Regions from separate parts of the Komagataeibacter medellinensis NBRC 3288 genome, predicted to be linked through region 2. Evidence: predicted binding sites of a transcription regulator. Region 2 holds the regulator's gene; the other holds the start of a gene.
What was found. Region 2 encodes HrcA, which represses chaperone genes, less so after heat shock. Its sites were predicted from a motif close to GTTNGCACTCNCNNNNNGNGAGTGCNAAC; they were not measured.
Positions count from the first base shown of each region.

Region 1: groES (co-chaperone GroES) is a predicted target of HrcA. The motif match lies at 3,585-3,613, and genes of this name have one in related genera.

Region 1 is NC_016027.1:2,934,550-2,942,073, forward strand. It holds gene GLX_RS13665 (cytochrome c1) at 1-147, shown strand, start outside; gene GLX_RS13670 (S-methyl-5'-thioadenosine phosphorylase) at 137-1,042, shown strand; gene GLX_RS13675 (IS701-like element IS1452 family transposase) at 1,367-2,617, opposite strand; gene GLX_RS13680 (dienelactone hydrolase family protein) at 2,639-3,262, opposite strand; gene groES (co-chaperone GroES) at 3,699-3,989, shown strand; gene groL (chaperonin GroEL) at 4,052-5,701, shown strand; gene GLX_RS13695 (class I SAM-dependent methyltransferase) at 5,646-6,443, opposite strand; gene GLX_RS13700 (cold-shock protein) at 6,858-7,061, shown strand; gene GLX_RS13705 (ATP-dependent DNA helicase) at 7,099-7,524, opposite strand, start outside.
Region 2 is NC_016027.1:2,170,740-2,178,263, forward strand. It holds gene GLX_RS10150 (NAD(P)H-dependent flavin oxidoreductase) at 89-1,507, shown strand; gene rdgB (RdgB/HAM1 family non-canonical purine NTP pyrophosphatase) at 1,650-2,270, opposite strand; gene rph (ribonuclease PH) at 2,267-2,995, opposite strand; gene hrcA (heat-inducible transcriptional repressor HrcA) at 3,139-4,218, shown strand; gene GLX_RS10170 (aldo/keto reductase) at 4,338-5,225, shown strand; gene GLX_RS10175 (penicillin-binding protein 1A) at 5,486-7,524, shown strand, end outside.

The DNA of each region.
Region 1 (7,524 bases), 760 kb from region 2:
CGCGATGTCACGACTTTCCTGGCGTGGGTGGCCAGTCCCCACCTGACCGCGCGGCACCGCGCGGGGGTGGGGGCGGTCGTGTTCCTGCTGGTCCTGCTTATTCTTTCCATCTGTCTGAAACGGAGAACGTGGTCCAATGTCCCCTAACCCTGCCAGCAACGGGCAGATCGAGCCGGTTATCGGCCTGATCGGTGGTTCCGGCCTGTATGATATCGAAGGCCTTGAAGACAAGGAGTGGCGCACGGTTGAGACCCCTTGGGGCAAGCCGTCCGATCAACTCCTGTTCGGCAGGCTTGATGGCGTGCGCTGCGTGTTCCTGCCGCGTCATGGTCGTGGCCATCCGCTGCCGCCTTCGCGCCTGAACTACCGCGCTAATATCGACGCGCTGAAGCGTTCGGGTGTGACCGATATCGTGTCGCTCTCGGCTGTCGGTTCGCTGAAGGAAGAACTGCCGCCGGGCCATTTCGTTGTGATCGACCAGTTCATTGATCGTTCGTTTGCGCGCGAGAAGAGCTTTTTCGATACCGGCTGCGTGGCCCATGTTGGCATGGCCGACCCGCTCTGCCCGCGCATTGGCGACGTGCTGGAAGGCCAGTGCCGCGAACTGGGGCTGGATGTGACCCGTGGCGGCACGTATCTGGTTATGGAAGGCCCGCAGTTTTCAACCCGTGCCGAAAGCAATCTCTATCGTTCGTGGGGCTGCTCCGTGGTGGGCATGACCAACATGCCCGAGGCCAAGCTCGCCCGCGAAGCCGAGATCTGCTACGCCACCGTCGCCATGGTGACCGATTACGACTGCTGGCACGACGATCATGACAGCGTGACGGTGGAGGCCGTGGTCAAGGTGATGCAGGAAAACGCCAGTCGTGCGCGCGCCCTTGTCCGTGCGGTCATTCCCAAACTTGGTGTCAGGCGTGGTCCCTGTTACGCAGGTTGTGACCGGGCACTGGAACACGCCATCATCACGGCACCCGACAGCCGTGACCCGGCCCTGCTGGCAAAGCTGGATGCGGTCGCTGGCCGTGTGCTGAACCGGGGCTGAAACAATCAAGGTTTCTGGGTGCCGTCTTTATTTCAAAAGGCGGCATTCCCTGAAGCTGTCTGGAAAAAGCTTCACCAAAACTCTTGTTCGTTTCAGGGAGGGCATGCCGCAAGGGCACGGGGGTTTTTTATGCGGTCCGCGATTACAGCCAGTGCTCGAAAAAGCTCAGCGTACGCTGCATGGCCAGAGTTGCGGCAGCTTCGTTGTAGCACTACAGTTGCATTTTGTGTCGTGAGTGAGCGCGGATAGCACTGGCCTGATGCGTTCGTCGAAAGACGGACCATCTGAGGATGTGAGAGACGGGTAGTCTGCGTTGTGCAAGTTTTACGACGAGGCGCCTGATCTCCTGAATGGACCAGCGGACAAGGACTGTCGTGTTCTGAGTTGTGTTTTTTTCGGTTTCAGTGAGTTTGCCTGGTAACGGACACTGGCCATGACGGCATAGGCCAGCATGACCAGAGAGACGTGCCGATGCCAACCATGCCAGGAGCGGGTCTCGTTATGATCAAGACCAAATTCGTTTTTGGCCGTCTCGAACCCTTCTTCGATCCTCCAGCGCGTCCCTTCAACGTTCACCAGTTCCTGCGTGGTTGTCCCTTTCGGGCTCCAGGTCGTAAAATAGGCAAGGTCCCCGTCAGCGATGTTTCGGCGGATCAACAGGCCACGTGTCCATGGTCCGGCTATAGGGCAGTCAAATTCTTCAGCATCCAGATCAGCAAGCGGAAGATACGCCCAGTCATAAAGTCGCTCACCTTTTGTGCCGTGCCCCGCTGACAGACGACGCCAGGCCTGGTCTGGCAGTCCTGCTGCAATATCTTTCGCCTCTCCGGCAATCAGCGGTTCCGTTGCCCATGATCCGAACCAGTGATTGCCCTTGACCCCAAGCACATATCCAATTCCTGCCCGGCGAAGCGTGCGTTCTACGTCGCCCACGCCATACACGCTGTCTGCTGCAACCCAGCGGAACGGCACACCGGCCTCAATACTTCGCTCAATCATCATCGAGGCTAACGCCGGTTTGGTTGCAAACACCACGTCATCGGGAACGTGGGCCCGCTTCAGACGCTCAGGCTTTGATGTCCAGTCTTTCGGGAGATACAGGGCGCGGTCAATAAAGGCATGCCCCCGTTCCGAAACATAAGCGCCAAACACACCAATCTGGCAGTTCGTGATCTTGCCGGCAGATCCCGTATACTGCCGCCCCACACCGCAGGACGCCTGACCCTTCTTCAGAAAACCGGTCTCATCAATGACCAGCACGCCCTCTTCAGTGCCCAGATGCTCAATCACATAATCCCTGACGACGTCACGAAGGGCATCGGCATCCCAGTGCCCGCGTCCCAGAAGCGCCTGCTGCCGCCATGGACCAGGATCTCCTGCGGCTTCCGCTCGCATCCATCCCGTCTTGCGTGGTTCATTGCCAATCAAAACATCAAGAAAAGCACAGGCCGAATCTACGACACGTTTTTGCGTGAACAGCGGCGCCATCCGATCCTTGGCGGACCGAAGCGAGCGCGCCCATAATTCCAGCGTCTCTTCAACAGACGTACCGCCACTCATCATATCCTGAATCATGGTTACCCATAGATTCAGAACTCAACACAAAATGCAACTGTAGTGGTAGGAAGGGCGGTCGGTGCAGCCAAAGCCATGATCCGCATCTTCATACGTGAAGATCTCGATATCCTCATGCGCGGCACGGATGGCGTCCACCTCATCGGCGGGGATATGCGCGTCTTCCGCGCCAAAATGCAGTTGCACGGGGCAGTTGGGTAACTGGTTGCGGGTCTGGGCAATGCCCCCCCCATACCAGGCCACCGCTGCCGCGAACGCCTTGGTGTGGCAGGCAGTCTCCCATGCCAGTTTGCCGCCCCAGCAGAAGCCGACAATGCCCTTCTTTTCCCCCGATAGGGTCCCTGCCGCAGCTACCAGGTCCTTCAGTGTGTCGGCCTGGGCAATCTGGCTGCGCAGTTTCAGCCCTTCGTTTATGCCGGTGCTGTCATAGGGCAGGATGGCGTCGCGTTGCGCGCGGTCGAACAGGGCGGGGGCGATTGCCTGATAACCCTGTGCTGCGAAGGAATCGCACACCGCGCGGATATAGGGCGTGACGCCAAAGATTTCCTGCACCACCACAACGCAGCGCGCGGCGTCCGGCCGCCCGGCCCGATAGGCGGAAAACGTATGCCCGTCCGCTGCGGTTACGGTCATGATTGCGCCCATGGCTTTCGCTCCATTCTTTCCTTCGTAATCAGGCACACAATGATGCCGGGCACGCCTGCGTCAATATGAAACCCGCGTGATCGTGGATTTCAGCATTTTCCGCCCATGCCGGGTGAGCAGCGCGGAATCGGCGGCCACGGCGTGCCATGCGCTGGGGCCAGCGCTGTCCCGCCCTTTTGGAGTGGAAGAAGGTTTTTGTTTAATTCATTGATTTTAATATAAAAAATAATGAATGGACAGGTTTTAACCAAGACATCACGAATTATACGTCCCTGACCCGGCTAGTATTCTTGACACCCGTGGGGGGGCTACCTATCTGGGTATTAGCACTCTCACGAGGGGAGTGCTAACGCGATGCGGCCTGGCGCGCGCGCCAACCGGTGGCGTTGCTTGATTCAAGGGCGTTACCTTTAGACATTATGGAGCGATCCATCTCATGACGAAATTTCGTCCCCTGCATGACCGTGTGGTCGTCCGTCGCCTCAAGAGCGAGGAAAAAACCGCAGGTGGTATCATCATTCCTGAGACCGCCAAGGAAAAGCCGATGGAAGGCGAGGTAATCTCGGTGGGTGCCGGTGCCCGTAACGAGCAGGGCCAGCTTGTTGCCCTGGACGTGAAGGCGGGTGACCGCGTCCTGTTCGGCAAGTGGTCGGGCACGGAAGTGACGATCAACGGTGAAGAACTGCTGATCATGAAGGAAAGCGACATCATGGGCGTGGTCGGCTGACCCACCCGCGCTTTCCGCACCGAGTAACCTTTTAAAAACTTTCCATACCGGAGAATAAGAAAATGGCAGCCAAGGACGTAAAGTTCGGCGGTGAAGCCCGCCAGCGCATGCTGCGTGGCGTGGATATTCTTGCAGACGCAGTAAAGGTGACGCTGGGCCCGAAGGGTCGCAATGTTGTCCTGGACAAGAGCTTCGGCGCGCCGCGCATCACGAAGGACGGTGTTTCCGTCGCCAAGGAAATCGAACTGGCTGACAAGTTCGAGAACATGGGCGCACAGATGGTCCGTGAGGTCGCATCCAAGACCAACGACATCGCGGGTGACGGCACCACCACCGCAACCGTGCTGGCGCAGGCCATCGTGCGTGAAGGTGCCAAGGCCGTTGCCGCTGGCATGAACCCGATGGACCTCAAGCGCGGCATCGACAAGGCGGTTGGCGTTGTTGTTGAAGAGCTGAAGAAGAACGCCAAGAAGATCACGACCCCGGCCGAAACGGCGCAGGTTGGCACGATTTCCGCCAATGGCGAGGCCGAGATCGGTGAAATGATCTCCAAGGCCATGCAGAAGGTTGGCTCCGAGGGCGTCATCACGGTGGAAGAGGCCAAGGGCCTGCATACCGAGTTGGACGTGGTCGAGGGCATGCAGTTCGACCGTGGCTACATCTCCCCGTATTTCGTGACGAATGCGGAAAAGATGACCGTTGATCTGGATAGCCCGTACATCCTGATCCACGAAAAGAAGCTGTCCTCGCTGCAGCCGATCCTGCCGCTGCTTGAAGCCGTCGTGCAGTCCGGCCGCCCGCTGCTGATCATTGCGGAAGACGTTGATGGTGAAGCGCTGGCGACCCTGGTTGTCAACAAGCTGCGTGGTGGCCTGAAGATCGCTGCCGTCAAGGCGCCGGGCTTCGGTGACCGTCGCAAGGCCATGCTGGAAGATATCGCGATCCTGACCGGTGGTCAGGTCATCAGCGAAGACCTCGGCATCAAGCTTGAAAGCGTGACGCTGGATATGCTGGGCACCGCGAAGAAGGTGCACATCGACAAGGAAAACACCACCATTGTCGAAGGCGCTGGCAACAGCGAAGGCATCAAGGGCCGTTGCAGCCAGATCCGTGCGCAGATCGAGGAAACCACCTCTGACTACGACCGCGAGAAGCTGCAGGAACGCCTGGCGAAGCTGGCTGGCGGCGTTGCCGTGATCCGCGTCGGTGGTTCCACCGAGATCGAGGTGAAAGAGCGCAAGGACCGCGTTGATGACGCCCTGCACGCGACCCGTGCGGCGGTTGAGGAAGGCATTGTCCCCGGTGGCGGCACGGCGCTTGCCCGTGCATCGACCAAGCTGGGTGGCCTGCACTTCCATAACGACGACCAGCGCGTCGGTGCGGACATCATCCGCAAGGCCCTGCAGGCTCCGCTGCGCCAGATTGCCCACAACGCGGGTGAAGACGGTGCGGTCATCGCCGGCAAGGTTCTGGAAAACGACACCTACACCTTCGGTTTTGATGCCCAGATCGGCGATTACAAGGATCTGGTGGCTGCCGGCATCATCGACCCGATGAAGGTCGTGCGCACGGCGCTGCAGGATGCTGCATCGGTCGCGGGCCTGCTGATCACTACCGAAGCGATGGTGGCCGAGCGTCCCGAGAAGAAGGCCCCTGCTATGCCGGAAGGTGGCATGGGCGGAATGGGCGGCATGGGTGGCATGGACTTCTGAGCATAGCCTCAGGCCATGCCGGGTGTCCGGGGATGGCGGGTTCGCCCGCTTTCTCCACCCCTTGCAGACTTTTCGGAAAAACGGGTGTGACTTTGGTCACACCCGTTTTTTTATGGGGCGGGCATAGCCTGCCTGCGGGCAGCGCCCAGTCAGGATGGGCTGCAAGGCCCTGGTCGCGCGGACTCCATTCCGCTACATGCGTGATGGCAAAGCCCGTGCCGATCAGCAGGTTTGGCAGGTTGCCTAGCGTGCGGTGCTGCTTGATTACGCCGAACGCCGGCCAGTCTGTGGTGCGGGGGTCTTCCAGCTGGTAGTCATTGAGTGGCCAGACACGGGTGCCTTTCCTGCCCTGTATCCAGTCGGGGTGCGAAGGGGCGGTGTAGATTGGGTGTCCGGTGGAGAATACGAAATAACCTCCCGGCACCAGACTGGCATGAAGGATTGCGAGCCGCGTGCCAAGATCGCGGGTATAGTGCAACACCAGCGAACTGTAGGTCAGGTCGAACGCACCTGCGGGCAGGTCCAGTGTTTCCATATCCTGCCGGGCATAGGTGATGATGGGGTCGTGACCGAGTTCGCATGCACGGGCCAGCACGTTTTCCGACAGGTCTAAGCCCGGAACGGAAAGGGCATGATGTGTGGTGGTCCAGTGGCAGAACCAGCCAAACCCGCAGTCAAGGCCCACGATGCACGTACTGGCCAATAATGGCGGTAGCCGGGCCTGCATGGCGGGGCGAACCATTCCGCGGCGGTATCCAGCCCTTCGCGTGAGCGGGGGAGATGGCAGTAGCCATGGAAGAAGTCCTGCAGGTCATAAATGGGGCGGGCGGTCCTGTGGGAACATTTGATTACGGAATCAATATTAATGCATGACCCGCCTGCCGGGAAGGCAGGCCGTGCGGGTAGGGCCTGCTTTGCCGGCAGAGGTAGCGGGCGGGCAGTCACATTTTTTTGATTGATTATCTTCCAATCTGGGCCGCCAGCGTGTCTCATGATTTGACAGGGTAGCCCTTTTCATGCTGCCCCTATGGTGCACGAACGACGTGAAAGCTGCAGGGTGTTTTCCGGATGCCCCGTTTTTTTCATGGCCGTAAGGCACGCGCCCGGATTGCCGGTATTAGGACCGGCAAGGATGGCGCTGGAGAAGAGACTGGCTATGGCTACCGGAAAAGTAAAATGGTTCAACGCAACCAAGGGTTTTGGCTTCATCATGCCCGATGATGGCGGCAAGGACGTGTTTGTGCATATCACCGCCGTACAGGCAGCAGGCCTGCGTGGCCTGAACGAGGATCAGGCTGTCAGCTACGACATCGCCATGGAACGCGGTAAGGCTGCCGCGACCAACCTCAAGGCGCTCTGACGCTTCTCCCGCAAAGGGGGGCGGTGTAGCAGAACGGTCAGTGAAGCTGGTCGGCGGTGCTGTCCTGTGCATGCAGGAACGCCTTGATCTCCGCCGCTGCGGCACTCAGGCCCAGGCGGCGCACCGTTACCCCGGCGGGAAAGGCCGATAGCAGGCGCGAAGGGGTGCGCCTGTCCAGCAGGACAAACACGCCCCTGTCCTGGCGGCTGCGGATCAGCCGCCCGAAGGCCTGCCGCAGGCGCAGGCGGGCAATCCTGTCATCATACCGGCCCGGCTCTCCACCAGAGAGGTGGATGCGCCGCTCGCGGTGCAGGATATCAGGCCGAGGCCACGGTACGCGCTCGAATGCAACCAGACGCAGCGCTTCGCCCGGCACGTCCACCCCATCACGCATGGCGTCCGTACCCAGCAGGCTGGCATTGCGCTCGCTGCGCAGTATGTCCACCAGCGTTGCATTATCCAT
Region 2 (7,524 bases):
CGGGCCCCGGCCTATTGATAACCCGAACGCGGGGGGCGCCACACAGCGTGCCCCCGTGTCCGGGCAGATACATGACGATGGAATGGTGATGAAGCCGATCAATGCGATCCGTATGGGCGGGACGGATATTCTGCCCCTGGTAGAAGGGGGGAAGGGCGTCTCGATCTCGACTGGCGTTTCCGCCGGGCACTGGGCGGCGGCAGGTGGCGCTGGCACGATCTCGATCGTGAATGCCGATTCCTATGATGAAGAAGGCAACATCGTCCCCCAACTCTATCATGGCAGGACACGGCGTGAACGGCATGAAGAACTGGTGGATTATGCCATTCGTGGCGGTATCGACCAGGCCCGCATCGCGCATGACCTTGCTGGTGGCAAGGGGCGGGTCCACGCTAACATTCTGTGGGAAATGGGTGGGGCCGAGCGGGTCATCACCGGTGTACTGGAAGGCGCGCCGGGCCTGATCCAGGGGCTGACCTGTGGCGCGGGCATGCCGTACCGCCTGTCAGAAATCGCAGCGCGTTTCGGTATTCATTACTATCCCATCGTGTCTTCCGCCCGCGCGTTCAACGCCCTGTGGCGGCGTGCATACAACAAGACGGCGGAATTGCTGGGTGGCGTGGTGTATGAGGACCCGTGGCGTGCGGGTGGCCATAATGGCCTGTCCAACACCGAAAATCCGCTGGTGCCGGAAGACCCGTTCCCCCGTGTGCTGGCGCTGCGTCAGCAGATGCGCGCCTTTGGGCTGGACCAGACTCCCATCATCATGGCCGGTGGCGTGTGGTGGCTGGAGGAATGGCAGGACTGGATCGACAATCCCGAACTGGGGCCGATCGTATTTCAGTTCGGCACCCGCCCGCTGCTGACGCGCGAAAGCCCGATTCCCGATGCATGGAAGCGCCGCCTGTTGACGCTGAAGAAGGGGGATGTGTTCCTCAACCGCTTCTCGCCGACCGGTTTTTACTCTTCCGCTGTGAACAACACATTCCTGCATGAACTGCGTGGGCGTTCGGAGCGGCAGGTACCGTTTTCATCCGAGGCAGTGGGCGAACATACCGCAGCCCTTGCCATTGGTGCCCGTGGGCGGCAGGTCTTTGTCACCCCCGCCGACCGACAGCGTGCGCAGCTGTGGATGGGAGAAGGCCATACCGAGGCCATGCGTACACCGGACAATACGCTGGTGTTCGTAAGCCCGGAAAAGGCACGTGAGATTCTGGCCGATCAGGGGGCCTGCATGGGCTGCCTGTCGGAATGCCGCTTTTCCAACTGGTCGCAGCGCCCGCCTGCCTATTCCAACGGGCACAAGGCTGACCCGCGTTCCTACTGCATTCAGAAAACCCTGCAGGCGGCAGCGCATGCTCATGGTCCCGACCAGGATACGGTGATTGACAATAACCTCATGTTTGGCGGCACCAATGCGTGGCGGTTCGCGACTGACCCGTTCTATGCCAATGGCTTCGTGCCCACCGTGGCGCAGTTGCTTGAACGGATCATGAGTGGGCGCTAAGTGCCATTATTGACTAAAAAGAATAGAAGTTTTTGGCGAAGCTTTTTTCCAGAAAAGCTTCAAGACAACGCCGCCTTTTGAAAAAGGCGGCACCCCAAATTTCTATCTGTTTTAAAGGCTGGCCCTATGGGGCCGGCCTTTTTTATGCCGCGTCCTTCGGCAGGCAGGTATCGCGGAACAGGGCGAAGGCCAGGCCACGATGGCTGATGGCGTTCTTTTCCACGTCCGTCATGTCCGCAAAGGTACGGTTGCCCGAACCGGGTGCGAAAAGCGGGTCATAGCCATGGCCGTGCGTGCCATGAGGCGGCCAGATGACATGGCCATCAATCCGGCCCTCGAATGTTTCGGTATGCCCGTCGGGCCATGCCAGGCACAGGACGGAAATGAACCATGCTCCCCGGTCGGGGTTGTCCCCAATCTGGTCATGGATGCGGCGCATGGCGTCGGGATAGTTTTTGTCCGGCCCGGCCCAGCGGGCGGAGAAAATGCCCGGTGCCCCCCCAAGGGCAGAAACGCAGAAGCCGGAATCATCGGCCAGTGCGGGCAGGTTCGCAGCTTTTGCCGCGGCGACAGCCTTGATGGCGGCGTTGCCGGAAAAGCTGTCCGCCGTCTCTTCCGGTTCAGGCAGCGACAGTTCGCCCGCCGAGCGGACATGAATGCCATAGCCGCCCAGAAGGGTCGCGAATTCGGCGATCTTGCCCTTGTTATGTGTGGCCAGCACCAGCGTGTCGCCCCGGTTGAGGCGGGTGGGTCGGGTTGTCATGCCTTGAGGGCCTCTTCAATGATGGCAGTCTGGATGCGGAACAGTTCGGCCGTGCCGGTGCGGGCAAGCCGCATGAGGGTATTGAACTGGCTGTCGGTAAAGGGGGCCTGCTCGGCCGTGGCCTGTATTTCCACAATGCCACCATCGGGGGTCAGGACAAAATTGGAATCGGTGCAGGCCGTGCTGTCCTCGGCGTAATCAAGGTCGAGCACGGCACCGTCCTGCGTCAACCCGCATGATACGGCGGCAATCTGCCCCTTGAGTGGTACGACGGCCAGCGTGCCCGCGCGCACCAGTTTCTCCAGCGCCAGGCGCAGTGCAACCCACCCGCCGGTAATGGCCGCGCAGCGCGTGCCGCCATCAGCGTTGAGCACGTCGCAATCCACCGTGATCGAGATTTCTCCCAATGCGTTGAGGTCGGTCACGGCGCGCAGCGAGCGGGCGATCAGGCGCTGGATTTCCTGTGTGCGGCCCCCTTGCTTGCCCTTGGCGGCCTCACGCGCGCCACGGTTATGGGTGGCGCGGGGCAGCATGCCGTATTCTGCCGTAACCCAGCCCCGTCCCTTGCCACGCAGGAAGGAGGGTACACGCATTTCCACGCTGGCGGCGCACAGGACTTCGGTCCCACCCATGCGGATAAGGGCCGAGCCTTCCGCATGGCGGGCAAAGCCGGGCTGTATAAAGACGGGACGCAGGGCGTCGTGGGCACGGCCGGATGGGCGCATGGGGCTTAACTCCGCAAGGTAAGGGGGCGGCATAGCGCGCAATGACCGCCTGTTTCCAGTCTCGCGTGGGCAGGGGGGGCTATCATCTGTTATGATGATGGCCAAGGAATGGTCCATGGCGGATGAACAGACAAACAGGAGGCATGGCGATGGAAACCCGACCACCGGTATCGCAGCCCGGTCTGCTGTCCGGGCTTGAGCCGAGATCTGCCGCGATCCTGCGCGAGATCGTGGAGCAGTATGTCGAAACGGGCGAGCCGATGGGTTCGCGCACGCTCTCGCAGCGCCTGCCGCTTTCACTCTCGCCTGCCACGATTCGCAATGTCATGGCGGACCTGACCGATGCGGGACTGCTGTTTTCCCCCCATGCCTCGGCCGGGCGCCTGCCAACCGAGAAGGGCGTGCGGCTGTTTGTTGACGGTCTGCTGCAATTCGGCAACCTGAGTGAGGAAGAGCGCGAAAGCATCGCGGGCATGCTGGACATGAAAGGCCGCTCTTTGGAGGATACGCTGGCGCAGGCGTCTTCCATGCTGTCGGGCCTGTCATCGGCGGCGGGGCTGGTCATGGCGCCCAAGAGCGATGGCTCCACCATCAAGCATATCGAATTTGTGGCGCTGGGACCGGGCCGTGCGCTGGTCATTTTGGTCAGTGCCGACGGGCAGGTGGAAAACCGCGTGATCGAAACGCCGCCCGGCCTGCCGCCTTCGGCCCTGGTGGAGGCGGGAAATTACCTGAACGCCCACCTGTCGGGCCAGACGCTGGACCGCCTGCGCGAGACGGTCAGCACCGATATGACGGCCAATCGCAACGAACTCGATCATCTGACGGCAGAGGTCGTGGCCAGCGGCCTTGCCACATGGAGTGATGCCGATGAGCGCGGCGGTACCCTGTTCATACGCGGACAGGGCCGCCTGCTGGCGGACGTGACCGAGATCGAGCGCCTGACTACCATCCAGATGCTGTTCGAGCGGCTGGAAACGCAGGAAACCATGCTGCGCCTGCTGGACCTTGCACGCGAATCCGAAGGGGTACGGATCTTCATCGGGGCCGAGAGCGGCCTGTTCGGCATGGCCGGCATGTCGGTCGTGGTGGCGCCCGCGCGGACCGACAGCAATCGCATCGTGGGCGCGATCGGGGTGATCGGGCCCACGCGCATCAATTATGCCCGTATCATTCCCGTGGTGGACTATACCGCCCGCGTAATTGGCCGCATGCTGGGCTGAGGGTCGGCATTGCCCTGCAACCCGGCCCGCTGGCGGCCTTTATGTCTGCCACACGCAAACCGCGCGCCATGATGACCCGATACGGGATGTGGCGTGCCCGAACGCGCAAGGAGAATGGCATGTTCACGCCCGATGCAAGGCAGTCCGGCTCATTCATGATTGGGGGGGATCTTGAGGTCACGCGGCTTGGCTTTGGTGCCATGCGGATTACCGGTCCCGGCATATGGGGGGAACCGGTCGACCGCAAGGCGGCCCTGGCCACCCTGCGTCGCCTGTCCGAACTGGGTATCAACTTTGTCGATACGGCGGATGCCTACGGTCCGTTTGTCAGCGAGGACCTGATCCGCGAGGCGCTGCATCCCTACACGGACACCATCATTGCCACCAAGGGTGGCCATACCCGCCACGGTCCGAATATATGGAAGCCGGTGGGCAACCCCGATTACCTGCGCCAGTGCGTGCTGATGAGCATGCGCAGGCTGGGGGTGGAGCGCATCGACCTGTGGCAGTTGCACCGGGTGGGGGCGGACTGTACGCCCGAGCAGCAGTTCGAGGCCATTGCCGCCATGCGCGCGCAGGGGTTGATCCGCCATGTCGGGCTGTCTGAAGTAACGGTGGAGATGATCGAGCGCGCGCGGCTGTATTTTCCGGTTGCGACCGTCCAGAACCGCTTCAATCTGGTCAATCGGTATTCCGAAGACGTGCTGGACTACTGCACGAAGGAGAATATCGGCTTCATCCCCTGGGCGCCGCTGGCGGCAGGCGGCCTGACGAAGGGCGATACCCTGCTGGCCCGCCTTGCCAGCGAGAAGGGCGTACAACCCGGCCAGATCGCGCTGGCATGGCTGCTGCGCCGTGCACCGGTCATGCTGCCCATTCCGGGCACCAGCAGCCCCGACCATCTGGCCGATAACGCGGGCGCTGCCGCGATTGAACTGAGCGATGAGGAATTCCGTCAGCTTGATAATGAAGGCCGGGCCGAATGGGCCAACCGGAATGATGCCTGAGCGACAGGCCCGGAGCCTGTAAAACGCGAAGACGTTTTTGGTGAAGATTTTTTCAAAAAGCGTCGAAGAACGCTGTCTTTTTGAAAAAAGGCAGCATCCGAAAACTTTGATTCCTTTTGATTGACGGATCATTCTGACCACAATTTCCACGCGCACAGGCTGGCATGAGCCGCTGGATCAGGGGCGACGGCGGCGGCGGACAATGCTAGACAGAGGCCACCAACACATAACGGCCCTTTTCTTTGCCTACTGGATACCGGATGACGCTTGCTGACGGATCAGGCCGCGATGGCCGGACTGATGGACCCTCCCGCCCAGGTACGGGTGGCCCACGTCGGCCCCGCTACCGGATGGTGCGCTGGCTTGCCGGCACAACACTGGCCGTGGTGCTGCTGGGGGGCAGCACGGCGGGACTGGTGGCGTGGTGGGAATATGAGCGCCTGAGCGAGGGCCTGCCTACTGTGGATGGCTTGCGCACCTACCAGCCCCCGGTCATGAGCCGCCTGTATTCCGGTGATGACCAGGTCATGGCGGAACTGGCGGCAGAGCGGCGCATATTCGTGCCCTACAGCGCCATACCCGAGCGCGTGCGCAGCGCCTTTCTAGCCGCCGAGGACCAGAAGTTCTTCAGCCATGGCGGCGTGGACCCGATGGCCATCCTGCGTGCCGGCCTGACTGACATGATGATGCATGGCACCAAGCATCGCCCTATCGGTGCCTCCACTATTACCCAGCAGGTCGCGCGCATCATGCTGCTGGGGTCCAATGCGGTGTCGATTGACCGCAAGATCAAGGAAGCGCTGCTGGCCATGCGCCTGGAGCAGACGCTGGGCAAGGAGCAGATCCTCGAGATCTATCTCAACGAGATCTATTTGGGTGAAGGTGCTTACGGTATTGCCGCCGCCGCCCAGACCTATTTCAACAAGCCGCTTGACCAGTTGGATAATGCCGAGGCCGCTTTCCTTGGTGCCCTGCCCAAATCCCCCACCAACTACAACCCGCACCGCTTCGTGCAGGCTGCGACCGCACGCCGCAACTGGGTGCTGGACCGCATGGCGGACCTCAAGGTCATCACGCCCGAAGATGCCCGCGCGGCTCAGTCCGAGCCGCTGGTGCCCGCAAACTTCACCCGTCCCGGCCCGGTTCCGTCCTCGGAATGGTTTGCCGAGGAAGTGCGGCGTGAACTGATCGAACGCTATGGTATCGGCACCACGATGGAAGGCGGGCTTTCGGTTCATACCTCGCTTGATTCGCATCTCCAGCAGGTGGCCACCACCGCGTTGCGTGACGGGTTGCTGCGCTATGACCGCGCCCATGGCGGCTGGCGTGGCGCCTTTGGCCATGTGGATGAAAGCGAGGCAACAGGGGACTGGGCCAACGCGCTGGCCCATGTCACGCCGCCTGCCGCCATGCTCGAACAGTGGCGGGTTGCGGTGGTGCTGTCGGCTGCCACCGGCCGCGTCGGCTGGCTTGAAGGGCGCGACCCGGTGGTGCCTCATACGGGTGAACTGCTGGCGCGTGACCGGGCATGGATACGCGGCGGCAAGGGCGTGCAGACCGGTGACGTGCTGCTGGTCGAACCGCAGGCCGATGGCAGCGGGGTCGCCATCCGCCAGGTGCCACGGGTGGAAGGCGCGCTCGCCACCATCGATGTCCATACCGGCCGCGTTATGGCGATGGTGGGCGGGTGGTCATTCAAGGAATCGCAGTTCAACCGCGCCACACAGGCCGCGCGTCAGCCCGGTTCCTCCTTCAAGCCATTCGTCTACCTTGCGGCGATGGAGCAGGGGATCTCGCCCTCGCAGAAATTCGATGACTCGCCCGTCAGTTACGGTGAATGGCACCCGAACAACTACGAGAAGGATTTCTGGGGCCCCACCACCCTGCATGATGCACTGCGCGAATCGCGCAACCTCGTCACCATCCGCCTGGCCGCCCAGATTGGCATGAAGCCGGTGGCGGCACTGGCGCAGACGCTGGGCCTGACGCATTCCATGCCGCTGGTGCTGCCCGCGGCGTTGGGTGCTGTCGAAACCACCGTGATGCATGAAGCCGCCGCCTATGCCACCATCGCCAATGGCGGCAGGCTGGTCACACCCACCCTGATCGATGACATCAAGGATCGCAACGGCAACGTGATGTGGCGGGCCGACAGCCTTGCCTGGCAGGCGGGCGGCACGCCCGCCGATGGCCCGCAGATGGTCGATACGCGCCCGCAGGTTGTCTCCGCCGCATCGGCCAGCCAGATCGTGGCGATGATGCAGGACGTGATCCGGCGCGGCACCGGCGTGCGCGCGGG